3 regions of the Pseudomonas sp. GP01-A4 genome follow, and region 2 is predicted to be linked to each of the others. Evidence: predicted binding sites of a transcription regulator. Region 2 holds the regulator's gene; each other region holds the start of a gene.
What was found. Region 2 encodes sigma-54, which starts transcription at its own class of promoters, with help from an activator protein. Its sites were predicted from a motif close to ANTGGCATNNANNTTGCTNT; they were not measured.

Region 1: glnK (P-II family nitrogen regulator) is a predicted target of sigma-54. The motif match lies at 2,848-2,867, and genes of this name have one in related genera.
Region 3: AC3WKX_RS02540 (circularly permuted type 2 ATP-grasp protein) is a predicted target of sigma-54. The motif match lies at 2,432-2,451, and genes of this name have one in related genera.

What each region holds. Positions count from the first base shown of each region.
Region 1 covers NZ_JBYSWF010000001.1:110,415-115,002, reverse strand. Annotated here, with positions in the region: gene sutA (dormancy-specific transcriptional regulator SutA) at 1-188, opposite strand, end outside; gene AC3WKX_RS00510 (secondary thiamine-phosphate synthase enzyme YjbQ) at 292-717, opposite strand; gene AC3WKX_RS00505 (ammonium transporter) at 927-2,267, opposite strand; gene glnK (P-II family nitrogen regulator) at 2,302-2,640, opposite strand; gene AC3WKX_RS00495 (accessory factor UbiK family protein) at 3,063-3,323, shown strand; gene cfa (cyclopropane fatty acyl phospholipid synthase) at 3,376-4,458, opposite strand.
Region 2 covers NZ_JBYSWF010000019.1:22,566-27,153, reverse strand. Annotated here, with positions in the region: gene lptB (LPS export ABC transporter ATP-binding protein) at 1-658, shown strand, start outside; gene AC3WKX_RS13570 (RNA polymerase factor sigma-54) at 843-2,336, shown strand; gene hpf (ribosome hibernation-promoting factor, HPF/YfiA family) at 2,412-2,717, shown strand; gene ptsN (PTS IIA-like nitrogen regulatory protein PtsN) at 2,730-3,194, shown strand; gene rapZ (RNase adapter RapZ) at 3,197-4,054, shown strand; gene AC3WKX_RS13550 (HPr family phosphocarrier protein) at 4,071-4,343, shown strand; gene AC3WKX_RS13545 (SLAC1 anion channel family protein) at 4,364-4,588, opposite strand, start outside.
Region 3 covers NZ_JBYSWF010000002.1:129,453-134,040, reverse strand. Annotated here, with positions in the region: gene AC3WKX_RS02565 (translation initiation factor 2) at 1-95, shown strand, start outside; gene AC3WKX_RS02560 (YkgJ family cysteine cluster protein) at 259-513, shown strand; gene AC3WKX_RS02555 (START domain-containing protein) at 558-1,163, shown strand; gene AC3WKX_RS02550 (hypothetical protein) at 1,243-1,503, shown strand; gene AC3WKX_RS02545 (ribonuclease E inhibitor RraB) at 1,717-2,058, shown strand; gene AC3WKX_RS02540 (circularly permuted type 2 ATP-grasp protein) at 2,484-3,893, shown strand; gene AC3WKX_RS02535 (alpha-E domain-containing protein) at 3,897-4,588, shown strand, end outside.

The sequences.
Region 1 (4,588 bases), on a different contig from region 2:
TTGGCTTCTACGCTCGGCAACTCGTCAACCGACACTGCAGCCTTGGCCTTGCCCTTGGCTGCCGGGACCGGTGCATCGTCGCCACCGTCGTCGTCAGCCACGTCTTCGGCAGCCGCCTCAAGACCTTCTTCGGTTTCGTCGTCGTCGCCTACTTCGAGGTCGTCGTTTTCCAGATCATCGTCGCTCATGTTCTACCTCATGACTTGCGAAAAGCAGATTAGTTATAGCCCAGCTTCGCCGCCTGTCGACGGCCGCCGGAAAAAAATCAACATCCACCGGTTAACCAGTGGCTTATGCCCCATCACCGTGCAAGGTGGCGAGGACTTTACGAGCACCGCCATGATCACGGTGCTCGCCCAGATAAACACCTTGCCAGGTCCCCATCGCCAAGCGGCCGGCCCTTACCGGCAAACTCAGCTGACAGCCCAGCAGACTGGCCTTGAAGTGCGCCGGCAGATCATCCGGACCCTCGTCGTTGTGTTCATATCCCGCCGTGCCTTGCGGCACCAGCGCATTGAAAAAACGCTCGAAGTCACGGCGAACCGCCGGGTCGGCATTCTCGTTGACCGTCAACGAGGCCGAGGTGTGCTGCAGCCACAAATGCAACAGTCCCACCCGACAGGCCTTCAATTCAGGCAGGCCGGCGAGCAACTCGTCCGTCACCAGATGAAAGCCCCGGGGCTTGGCCCGCAGGGTTATCAGGGTCTGTTGCCACATACAGTTCTCCGCCTATCGGCGCGCATTCTAGCGCGCTCAGGGAAAAAACAAAGTGCCGAATACGCCTACATGCCTGTAAGACATTCGCACACTGAAAAGTGCAGTGCGGATCCCATCACAAAGTCGCAAAAAAACCCATACACCTTTAGCCACAGACAAACCCAAGGCAAAAAAATGCCCGGCAAGCCGGGCATCTTTTTTTCGCGTACTTACAAGTTGTAGCCGCGCTCGTTGTGTTGCGCCAGATCGAGGCCAACCGCCTCTTCTTCTTCGGTCACCCGCAGGCCCATCACCACGTCCAGCACCTTGAGGATGATGTACGTCACGATAGCGGTGTAGATGACGGTGAAGCCGACGCCTTTGGCCTGAACCCAGACCTGTGCGGCAATGTCGGTAGTAGCGGCGTTGAAGCCACCCATCGACGGTGCGGCGAACACGCCGGTCAGGATCGCGCCGAGGATACCGCCGATACCGTGCACGCCGAAGGCGTCCAGGGAGTCGTCGTAGCCCAGTTTGCGTTTCAGGGTAGTGGCGCAGAAGAAGCACACCACACCGGCAGCCAGGCCGATCACCAGGGCGCCCATCGGGCCCACGGTGCCAGCGGCTGGGGTGATTGCCACCAGGCCCGCAACCACACCCGAGGCGATGCCCAGTGCGCTTGGCTTACCGTGGGTGACCCACTCGGCGAACATCCAGCCCAGGGCCGCAGCAGCGGTAGCGATCTGGGTCACCAGCATCGCCATGCCGGCAGTGCCGTTGGCCGCAGCAGCGGAGCCCGCGTTGAAGCCGAACCAGCCGACCCACAGCATCGCCGCGCCCACCAGGGTGTAACCGAGGTTGTGCGGGGCCATTGGGGTGGTTGGGAAGCCTTTACGCTTGCCGAGTACCAGGCACGCTACCAGGCCGGCCACACCGGCGTTGATGTGCACCACGGTGCCGCCTGCGAAGTCCAGCACGCCCCAGTCGCCCAGCAACGAACCCGGACCGCCCCACACCATGTGGGCAATCGGTGCGTAGACCAGGGTGAACCAGACGCCCATGAAGATCAGCATCGCGGAGAACTTCATCCGCTCGGCGAATGCACCGACGATCAGCGCCGGGGTGATGATCGCGAAGGTCATCTGGAAGGTCACGAACACGGCCTCAGGGAACAACGCCGCCGGGCCGGTGATGCTGGCCGGGGTCACACCCGAGAGGAACAGTTTGGACAAGCCTCCCACAAACGAGTTGAGGTTGACGACGCCTGCTTCCATACCGGTGGTGTCGAACGCCATGCTGTAGCCGTACACGAACCACAGGATGGTGATCAGGCCGGTGATGGCAAAGCACTGCATCATCACGGAAAGAATGTTTTTGGAGCGAACCATGCCGCCGTAGAACAGCGCGAGGCCTGGAATGGTCATGAACAGCACCAGCGCGGTGGACGTGAGCATCCACGCGGTGTCGCCGGAATTGAGGACTGGAGCAGGTACTGGGTCCGCCGCCATGGCCAGGGCCGGCATTACGAGGGACAACAGGGCTCCTAGCCCTGCGAATTTACGCAGAGTCATATTGTTTTCTCCTGGGGCGTTGGGGTTTGGCGGCTTAGATTGCGTCGGTATCGGTTTCGCCGGTACGGATGCGAATAGCCTGTTCCAGATTGACCACGAAGATCTTGCCGTCACCGATCTTGCCGGTGTTGGCGGCCTTGGTTATCGCCTCGATAACCCGGTCAAGATCCTTGTCGTCAATGGCGACATCAATCTTCACCTTTGGCAGGAAATCGACCACGTATTCCGCGCCGCGATACAGCTCGGTGTGACCCTTCTGCCGACCGAAGCCTTTGACCTCAGTAACGGTAATGCCCTGCACGCCGATCTCGGACAGTGACTCGCGTACATCGTCCAACTTGAACGGCTTGATGATGGCAGTGACTAGCTTCATGAAAACTCTCTCCCGAATTGGTGGACTTGCCCCAGGAAAACAAACCCGTCTCAAGTCTAAGCGCAGTGCCTGGCTTTGTAACGCTTCGTCGCCCTGGCATTTGCCATTGCGACGCTCGCTAACCACTGGTGACGAAACATGTACCGCTGGTCCGTCGGCGCACTGCATCGTCACAGCGACTGCATCAGTGCATGGGTCATGATCGTCTAAGCAGAAAGCTTGCCAGCTCCGTAAAAATCACTGAAATCAGTCCTTTGTTCGCCTGTGCCCACCTACCGGGCGCCACGACAGCGAAGATACGCACGAAAACGGTGCGCGACCGCCCGTCCTCATGCGCGAAAAGCGTGCGCCGCAGGGGCTGGAAAAGACTATAGACGCTGCGTGATACACTGCCGGCCAACAGATTTTCCGGACTATTTCCCATGCTCGCGCCCAAAGACCTCCTCGACGCCCTGAGCGGCCACGCCTCCCGCCTGTTCAGCAGCGACACGCCGCTGCCACGCAATGAAATTGAAAGCCAGTTCAAGGCGCTGCTGCAAAGCGGTTTCAGCAAGCTGGACCTGGTAAGCCGGGAAGAGTTTGATAGCCAGATGGTGGTGCTGGCGCGCACTCGGGCGCGGTTGGAAAGCCTTGAGGCCAAGGTGGCGGAGCTGGAAGCGCGATTGACGCCTGCCGCCGAATAAGCCGGCCCAACCGGGGCAGGTTTCACCTGTCCCCGTTAAACCGTTGCAACCCTCAGCTCACCCGCTGATACCCGCCGACAACCCCCTTCTTCGACAATACCCACTGCCACAGCTGGATATCCCGCGCGCGAAACGCCCCTGCACACGACAGCAGGTAATAGCGCCACATCCGGTAGAAGCGCTGGCCAAAGGTGTCTGCGAAATCCGGCCACGCCAGTTCGAAGTTTTCGCACCAGGCCATCAGCGTCTTGTCGTAGTCGGCGCCAAAGTTGTGCAAATCCTCGGCAACAAATAACCCGTCCATGGCGTCGCCGATCTGCCCGATCGAGGGCAAATCACCGTTGGGAAAGATGTATTTGTCGATCCACGGATCCGGCGTGCTGTTGCGTTGGTTCTTGCCGATAGTGTGTAGCAGGAACAACCCATCGTCTTTCAGGCAGCGGTTGGCGACCTCCATATACGCCCGATGGTTCTTGCGCCCCACATGCTCGAACATGCCGACACTGGCGATATGGTCGAACTGCTCGTCGATATCCCGATAGTCCTGCAGACGAAACTCGATCGGCAGATGTGAATACTTGGCCCGCCCCCACTCCGCCTGCTCCTTGGAGATGGTCACGCCGACACACTCGACCCCGTAGTGCTCGGCCGCATGGCTCATGAAACTGCCCCAGCCACAGCCGATATCCAGCACGCGCATGCCCGGCTTGAGCCCCAGTTTTTTACAGATCAGGTCCAGCTTGGCGAACTGCGCCTGCTCCAGGGTGGTGGCATCTTTCCAGTAGCCACAGGTGTAGGTCATGCGCGAGTCGAGCATGCGCGCGTAGAAGTCATTGCCGAGGTCGTAATGTGCTTCGCCGACTTGCCAGGCGCGTTTCTTGTTTTGCAGGTTCAGCCAGCGGGAGCTGAACGCGTGAAACAACAAGGTGGCCGGGTTGGCCTGGTCGATCACGCCGGAGCGCATGAGGCGGAAAAAAAACTCATCCAGCGCCTCGGCGTCCCAGCCGCCATCCATGTAGTCTTCGCCAAGGCCCAGATTGCCCTTGGCCAGGGCGAGATCAAATGTGGCACTGTGGTGCAGTTGCATATCGGCAGCCGATGGCCCGTTGACCTCGATCTGCGCCTGCGCCAGCAACTCCTTAACGAAGCGCGCTCCCTGAGACATCTCATCAGAACCGGAAAAAGAATGACGCGTTTTGTTAAGCACAGTTGCTCTCCAGAAATAGCGTTGCCTTTGATTCATACACTGCGAGAAATCTGGCCAT
Region 2 (4,588 bases):
CCTGTCGATCGACAGCGGCCAGATCGTCGGTTTGCTCGGCCCCAACGGTGCCGGCAAGACCACCTGCTTCTACATGATCGTCGGCCTGGTGCAGGCCGATCAAGGCCGCGTCCTGATCGACGACCTGGACGTGAGCCACCAGCCTATGCACGGCCGTGCGCAAGCGGGTATCGGCTATCTTCCCCAGGAAGCATCGATCTTCCGCAAACTGTCGGTTTCCGACAACATCATGGCCATCCTCGAGACCCGCAAGGAACTCGACCGCGCCGGGCGCAAGAAAGAGCTGGAAAGCCTGCTGCAGGAATTCCACATCAACCACATTCGCGACAACCTCGGCATGAGCCTTTCCGGCGGCGAGCGTCGTCGTGTGGAAATCGCCCGCGCGCTGGCCACGGCGCCCAAGTTCATCCTGCTGGACGAACCTTTCGCCGGTGTCGACCCGATCTCGGTCGGCGACATCAAGCAGATCATCCATCATCTCAAGGCCAAGGGCATCGGTGTTTTGATCACCGACCACAACGTCCGTGAGACGCTCGATATCTGCGAAACCGCCTACATCGTCAACGATGGACAGCTGATTGCCGAAGGTGACTCTGCCACTATCCTGGCCAACGAACTGGTCAAGGAAGTGTATCTGGGTCACGAGTTCCGCCTGTAAACACGGTGGTATCAGGCCATTCGCCATGGAGCGCGGTAGTCAATAAAAACCTCAGTATTTTTATTGTTACCGCGCTCTAGGCAAAGCCCCCGATATCAGGCATATAATTTGCTTATGTTTGGCGCTCACGCGCCCTGTCGTGGATGGCGCATTGCGCCGGCGAATAAGGTGTTAAGCCCCTGCCATGAAACCATCGCTAGTCCTGAGAATGGGCCAGCAGCTGACGATGACACCGCAGCTGCAACAGGCCATCCGCCTGCTCCAATTGTCGACCCTGGACCTGCAACAGGAAATCCAGGAGGCCCTGGAGTCCAATCCGATGCTCGAACGCCAGGAAGAAGGCGACGACTTCGATAATGCAGACCCGCTGGCCGACAACATCGAGCAAAAGCCCAACCCCGACGTACAGGAACCCTCCTACCAGGAAACCGCCCCTACGGTGGATAACCTTGAGGAAGGCGAATGGAACGAACGCATTCCCAACGAACTTCCCGTGGATACCGCCTGGGAAGACGTCTACCAGACCAGCGCCAGCAGCCTGCCCAGCAACGATGACGACGAGTGGGACTTCACCACCCGCACATCAGCCGGCGAGAGCCTGCAAAGCCATTTGCTCTGGCAGCTGAACCTGGCACCGATGTCCGATACCGATCGCCTGATCGCCGTGACCCTGATCGATTGCATCAACAACCAGGGCTACCTGGACGAGACCCTTGAGGAGATCCTCGAGGCGTTCGACCCGGAACTGGACATCGAACTGGACGAAATCGAAGCCGTCCTGCACCGCATCCAGCAATTCGAGCCGGCCGGCATCGGCGCCCGCAACCTCAGCGAGTGCCTGCTGCTGCAACTGCGCCAATTGCCGGCCAAGACGCCTTGGCTGAGCGAAGCGCAGCGCCTGGTCACCGACTATATCGACCTGCTGGGCAGCCGCGACTACAGCCAGTTGATGCGCCGCATGAAGCTCAAGGAAGATGACCTGCGCCAGATCATCGAGCTGGTGCAGAGCCTCAACCCACGCCCGGGCTCGCAGATCGAGTCCAGCGAAGCCGAATATGTCGTGCCCGACGTGATTGTGCGCAAGGACAACGAACGCTGGCTGGTGGAGCTGAACCAGGAATCGGTGCCGCGCCTGCGGGTCAATCCGCAATACGCAGGTTTTGTGCGCCGCGCCGACACCAGCGCCGATAACACCTTCATGCGTAACCAACTGCAGGAAGCCCGCTGGTTCATCAAGAGCCTGCAAAGCCGCAACGAAACCCTGATGAAAGTCGCCACCCAGATCGTCGAGCACCAGCGCGGCTTCCTGGAATACGGCGATGAAGCAATGAAGCCGCTGGTACTGCACGACATCGCCGAGGCGGTGGGCATGCACGAATCAACTATTTCCCGGGTGACCACGCAAAAATTCATGCATACCCCACGGGGTATATATGAGCTGAAATACTTTTTCTCCAGCCACGTCAGCACCTCCGAAGGCGGCGAATGCTCGTCCACGGCGATCCGCGCGATCATCAAAAAACTGGTTGCCGCGGAAAATCAGAAAAAGCCGTTGAGTGACAGCAAGATCGCTGGTTTACTGGAGGCACAAGGCATTCAGGTCGCCCGTCGAACCGTCGCCAAGTACCGCGAGTCCCTAGGGATCGCGCCTTCCAGCGAGCGTAAGCGTTTGATGTGACGGGCGGGCCATAGCGTTCCAGTGGCGGGTATTCCTACCCGCCGCTTTATGCACTGGCAACGAAGGAGAAGCTGTATGCAAGTCAACATCAGTGGACACCATGTAGAAGTCACCCCTCCATTGCGCGAATACGTCGAGCTGAAGCTGAAGAAGCTTGAGGGCCATTTCGACAAGATCACCAACGTTCAGGTCATCATGAAGGTCGACAAGCTTCAGCAGAAAATCGAAGCGACACTTCAGATACCCGGTGGCGAAGTGGTCGCCAATGCCGAACATGAAGACATGTATGCATCAATCGACTTGCTCACAGACAAGCTTGACCGCCAACTTAAAAAGCATAAGGAAAAGCAGCAGAGCCTTCTTCAAGGCACTGGCCGCTAACACTCCCCACCCATGATCCGACTTGAAACCATCCTGACCCCCGGCCGTTCCCTCGTGAACGTGCCGGGCGGCAGTAAAAAGCGCGCCCTCGAACAAATTGCCAACCTGATCGGCCGCGAAGTGCCCGAACTGGATACGCAAGCTGTGTACGAGGCCCTGATCGCCCGTGAAAAGCTCGGCTCCACCGGCTTTGGCAACGGCATCGCCATTCCTCACTGCCGCCTGCAAGGCTGTGAGTCTCCAGTCAGCGCCCTGCTGCACCTGGACGCCCCTATCGATTTCGACGCCATCGACGGCGCGCCGGTCGACCTGCTGTTCGTGCTGCTGGTCCCGCAAGCTGCCACCGATGCGCACCTGGAACTGCTTCGGCAGATCGCCAGCATGCTCGACCGCAAGGACGTACGCGACAAACTGCGTAGTGCCTCAAGCAATGAGGCGCTCTACCAGGTTGTCCTGGATGAACAAAACGGGCATTAATCATGCGTTTGATCATCGTCAGCGGCCGTTCCGGCTCAGGTAAAAGCACGGCCCTCAATGTTCTTGAGGACAACGGCTTCTATTGCATCGACAACCTGCCCGCCGGCCTGCTACCGGAACTGGCGGAACGCGCGCTGATTCATACCGAGTTGGCGCAACCGCTGGTCGCCGTGTCGATCGACGCCCGCAACCTGCCCAGCCACCTCACACGCTTTCCTGAACTGCTCGAAGAAGTGCGGGCCAAGCATATCCATTGCGATGTGCTGTACCTGGACGCCGACGAAGAGACCCTGCTCAAGCGCTTCTCTGAAACCCGTCGCCGCCACCCGTTGAGCAGCCCTCATCGTTCCCTGGCCGAAGCCATCGAGGACGAGACCAAACTGCTGGGGCCGATCATTGACCTGGCCGACCTCAAGATCAACACCACCAGCCTGAACCTGTATCAACTGCGGGATGCGATCAAGCTGCGTCTGCTGAACCAGCCGGAGCCGGGCACGGCGTTCCTTGTCGAGTCGTTCGGTTTCAAGCGCGGCATGCCGGTGGATGCCGACCTGGTGTTCGATGTGCGCTGCCTGCCCAACCCGTACTGGAAGCCGGAACTGCGCGATCAGTCGGGGCTGGACCAACCTGTGGCCGAGTACCTGGCGGCGCAACCGGATGTCGAGGAAATGTACCAGGACATCTCCAGCTACCTGCTCAAGTGGCTGCCGCGTTTTGCGGCCAGCAATCGGGCTTATGTCACCATCGCCATTGGCTGCACCGGCGGCCACCACCGATCCGTCTACCTGACCGAACGCCTGGGCAAGGTGCTGCAACAAACCCTCAAGAACGTCCAGGTTCGCCACCGCGACCTCAGCTGAAAGGAACACCCCCGCGATGCCCGCTCTGGAAATTGAAATCATCAACAAGCTGGGCCTGCACGCCCGGGCCTCGGCCAAGTTCGTCGGCGTCGCCGGGCAGTTCCCTTGCCAGATCCGCGCCGGGCGTACCCCGGAATCCATGGTCGACGGCAAAAGCATCATGGCCATGATGATGCTGGCTGCGGGCAAGGGCACGAAGATTCATTTGAAGACCGAAGGCGAGCAAGAGCAGGAAGCGATGGATGCCCTGGTAGCGTTGATCAATAATTTCTTTGATGAGGGCGAGTAGGTAATCGCCCCTCCCCTGCGTCAGTTGGACAGCAGTTTGCCGTTGAACAGAATCTTCAACGTCTTGACCGTCAGTACGGCCAGGGCGATCGTCAGGAAAGCCAGGATCAGATAGGCAATCGCTTCCAGGATCACGCCTCCTTTGGCATCGGCATATTTCAACGCAGCGTTGCTCAATGCCGCAATCGGAAAGCTGATTGCCCACCAGGCAGGAGAAAAAGGCGCGGCCTGACGGAATACTTTGAA
Region 3 (4,588 bases), on a different contig from region 2:
GGCGCCTGCTCAGCAATGAAATGCAGCTGCAACTGCGCAACGAAGAACGCCGCGAAGTTGAAGGTGCGGCGCTGGATTTCCAGTTCAAGCAATAAACCCGACGAGTAAACGTGACGCGCACCCCTGACCTTCTGTCGCAGACTGGTCAGTCACTTTTGTTTTCGGTGAAAAACCCCTGTTAAGCCAATTTAAAACGTCTGTTTAAGGGCGTAGTCTTACGTGGCCATCAACACTTGAGTTGTCGAGGATCTGTTCGTCATGAAATGCCGTGAAGGCTGTGGCGCTTGCTGCATTGCCCCATCCATCAGTTCTCCGTTGCCGGGAATGCCTGCCGGCAAACCGGCGGGCGAACGCTGCCTGCATCTTTCGGTCGAACAACTGTGCCAGTTGTTTGGCCAGCCTGAGCGGCCCGCAGTGTGTAGTTCGTTCCAGGCGGATATCGAGGTCTGCGGCAGTAGCCAGGCAGAAGCGATCAGGTTGATCGGCTGGTGGGAACAGATGACGGCGGCTTAGTGGGCTGTTCAAAGTACTGAACTTCAACAATAAGGAATAAGACCATGGGTTCACTGAAACGAATTGCTGTGTTGTGCGGTTTTACCGCGTTGTTCGCTGCCGCAGCGCATGCTGAAGACTGGCAGACGGCCAAGGATGAAGACGGCATCAAAGTGTCCTTGAGTGAAATTGCCGGTTCCAAGTACAAGGCTTATCGCGGTGTGACGACCATCAAGGCGCCGCTGGCCAAGATCCAGGCGCTGCAGGAAGACGTGGCGGGGGCCTGCTCCTGGATCCACGAATGCAAGTCGCAGAAACTGCTCAAGCAGGAAGGCGACAAGAGCTGGACCTACACCCAGTTCAAGGCACCGTTCCCGGTGACCGATCGTGACTCGATCCTGGAAATCACCACCACCAAGGCTGCCGACGGCACCGTCACCCGCAAGCTGTTGGAAGTGCCGACCTACCAGCCAGAAGTCAAAGGCTATGTGCGCGTAGCCCAGGTCGATGGTTACTGGAAGCTGGTGCCTAAAGGCGACAACCTGACCGAAGTGACCTACCAGGTGCACACCGAGCCAGGTGGCAGCGTGCCGTCTTGGTTGGCCAACAAGTTCGTGGTGGACGCACCGTTCAACACCTTGAAAGCCCTGAAAGAACACGCTGAAAAATAACTGCAGTTGATCAGGTGCCTCCTGCCTTGAGTGGAACGATTTCCAGGCCCTCAAGGTCCAGATAGATGTAAGCCCACCCATGGGTTTTATCGAGGAGGCTCTGATGCCAAAGTGGAACGTTTCCTTCACCAATGATCATGGTGAGTCGGTAGTCGAGCAATTCGAGTGCGAGCAGAAACCCACGCTTGAAGAAGCCGCGCGCCTGGTTCGCGCCCGCGTATCACCGGTGCTGGAGGAACTGGATCTCAACGATCTGGAGGGGCGTATTGCCGAACCCACGGTCAAGATTCTGAAAGATCAAAACAGCATCAAAGACCTCAAGGTCGACCCCGCCGCCTGAACATTCCCTGTACGCCTTTAAACAGACTCTGGTGGAGGTGATAGCTTCGCGCTACTCTGCAATGGAGATCAGCGAATGAATCGCTAAGGTCTGGTCTTGTCAGCTACATGCTTGTCTCCCAGCGGCGACGTCACTGCCGTAACACCCGCGCCCTTGCAGCGCGGGCCTTGGGAAGCACGGAAAGTCTATCCATCGGTTTGAGGAGGACGTTTCATGAGCACAGCCTATCAAGAAGACATCAGCACCAACGTGTTGCGCCGCATGAAAGAGGGCGGCTTTGACTTCTCGCGTTTCCATCCCATCGAGTTCTACGCCATTTTCCCGGATGAGGAACGTGCGCGGCGGGCTGCGGGTCGGTTTCGTGGGGAATCCCTGAATGCCCAGGTCAGCGCACGGGATGACGGCGCCTGGTACCTGGAATTGAGCAAAATCATGTTCGCCACCTACGACGGCATAGGAGACTTCGAGCAGGACTTTGAGGCGGTGGTCGAGCCCTTGGGCGGAATCATCGAGGGATGGGGCGTGAAACAGGAGGTGCGTGGGTTACCCATGTAGCGACATGAGCAACAACACAGCGTATCGGCTGACCTTTGGGTCGGCCGTTTTTGTTTCTGGCGCGGGAAAAATCCTACGCAAAAAAAAGCCACCCGAGCAGGGTGGCCAAAGGGAAGATCGCAAAGGAGGAGAGCGATTCGGTACAAACGGTAATGCGCAATGGATGAGGCTGTAGGACGCGTCCTGTTCAGCTGATGGAGGTGATTATCCGCGGGGTTTGCCGGGCAGTGAAATCAACTCTGACTATGCTGGTGATAGTCATGGCCTGCATTGCAATGAGGCGCCGCCCATGACAGCGGGCATTTGCTGCACCGGGACGGTGCGATGAGACCTGCGTCTATATCCAACTGATTGATACTTAAGTGTTTATGCCGCTGGCACGGGCCTTGCGATGGTTCTGGCGTCCGGGTGACAAGGAGTACGGCATGATCCGCACTTATTATGATGAGATGTACGACGGGGCAGGGCAGGTGCGCCCCCATTACCGCGAATTCGCCCGCTGGTTGGCCGACACGCCGGCCGAACTGCTGGCCCAGCGCCGGCGCGAAGCCGATTTGCTGTTTCACCGGGCCGGTATCACCTTCACCTTGTATGGCGATGAGCAAGGTACCGAGCGCCTGATCCCCTTCGACACGATCCCCCGCAGCATCCCGGCCAGTGAATGGCGGATCGTCGAGCGCGGCTGCATCCAGCGGGTCAAGGCGCTGAACATGTTCCTCGCCGACCTCTACCACGAACAACGCATTATCAAGGCCGGGATCATCCCCGCCGAGCAAGTCCTGGCCAACGAGCAGTACCAGTTGGCGATGCAGGGCCTGGACCTGCATCGGGATATCTATTCCCACATCTCAGGTGTCGACCTCGTACGCGATGGCGACGGCACTTACTACGTCCTCGAAGACAATCTGCGTACTCCCAGCGGCGTGAGCTACATGCTCGAAGACCGCAAGATGATGATGCGCCTGTTCCCCGAACTGTTCGCGGCCCAGCGCATCGCGCCCATCGACCACTATCCCAACCTGTTGCTCGACACCCTGAAAAGCTCCAGCCCGCTGGATAATCCCAGTGTGGTGGTGCTGACGCCTGGGCGTTTCAACAGTGCGTTCTTCGAGCATGCATTCCTGGCCCGGGAAATGGGCGTGGAACTGGTGGAAGGCGCCGACCTGTTCGTGCGTGATGACCGCGTGTTCATGCGCACCACCGATGGTCCCAAGGCGGTGGATGTGATCTACCGTCGCCTCGACGACGCGTTCCTCGACCCGCTGGCCTTCAACCCGGACTCCATGCTCGGCGTACCGGGCCTGCTGGCGGCGTATCGCTCGGGCAACGTGGTGTTGGCCAATGCCATCGGCACCGGGGTGGCGGATGACAAGTCGGTGTACCCCTTCGTCACCGAGATGATCCGTTTTTACCTGGATGAAGAACCGATCCTGAAGAATGTTCCGACGTTCCAGTGCCGTAATCCCAGTGAACTGTCCCACGTACTGGCCAACCTTCCGCAACTGGTGGTGAAGGAAACCCAGGGCTCCGGTGGCTATGGCATGTTGGTCGGCCCGGCCGCCTCGGCGGCGGAAATCGAAGCCTTCCGCGCACGTATCAAGGCCAAGCCCCACGCCTATATCGCGCAACCGACCCTGTGCCTGTCGACATGCCCGACCTTCGTCGAAAACGGCATCGCGCCACGCCACATCGACCTGCGCCCGTTTGTGCTGCAAGGCAAGGAAACCCGTGTGGTGCCCGGCGGCCTGACTCGTGTGGCGCTGCGGGAAGGTTCGCTGGTGGTCAACTCGTCCCAGGGCGGCGGCACCAAAGACACCTGGGTGGTCGAGGATTGAAATATGTTGAGTAGAACTGCCTCGGATTTGTATTGGATGTCACGCTACCTGGAGCGCGCGGAAAACCTCGCGCGGATGCTCGATGTCAGTTATTCGCTGTCGCTGATGCCCCAGGACGGGCGCGGCGATGGCCTGCATGAACTGGCGATGCCGCTGCTGATCACCGGCACCCTCGACGATTACCGCGAGCGCCACGGTGAACTGCACGCCGAACGCCTGCTGCACTTCTTCGCCCTGGATGCTGCCAACCCGGCCAGCATCTACAGCTGCCTCGGCGCTGCACGCGCCAGTGCCCATGCCGTGCGTGGGCGAATCACCGCCGACATGTGGGAAAACATCAACGCCACCTGGCTGGAAATTCGCGACATCGCCCAGCAAGGCCTGAGCCGCTACGGCATGAGCCGGTTCTGCGAGTGGGTCAAGGAACGTTCCCACCTGTTCCGCGGTGCCACCTACGGCACCATCATGCGTAACGACGCCTTTCGTTTTATTCGCCTGGGCACCTTTATCGAGCGCGCCGACAACACCCTGCGCTTGCTCGACGCCCGCTATGAAATGGCCGGCGACCAGGCCGAAGCGGTCACCGATGGTACCGCCCATGCCTACTATCAATGGAGTGCGTTGTTGCGGGCGTTGTCGTCGTTCGAGGCCTACACCGAGATCTACCGTGATGCCCCCGGCGCCCGGCAAGTCGC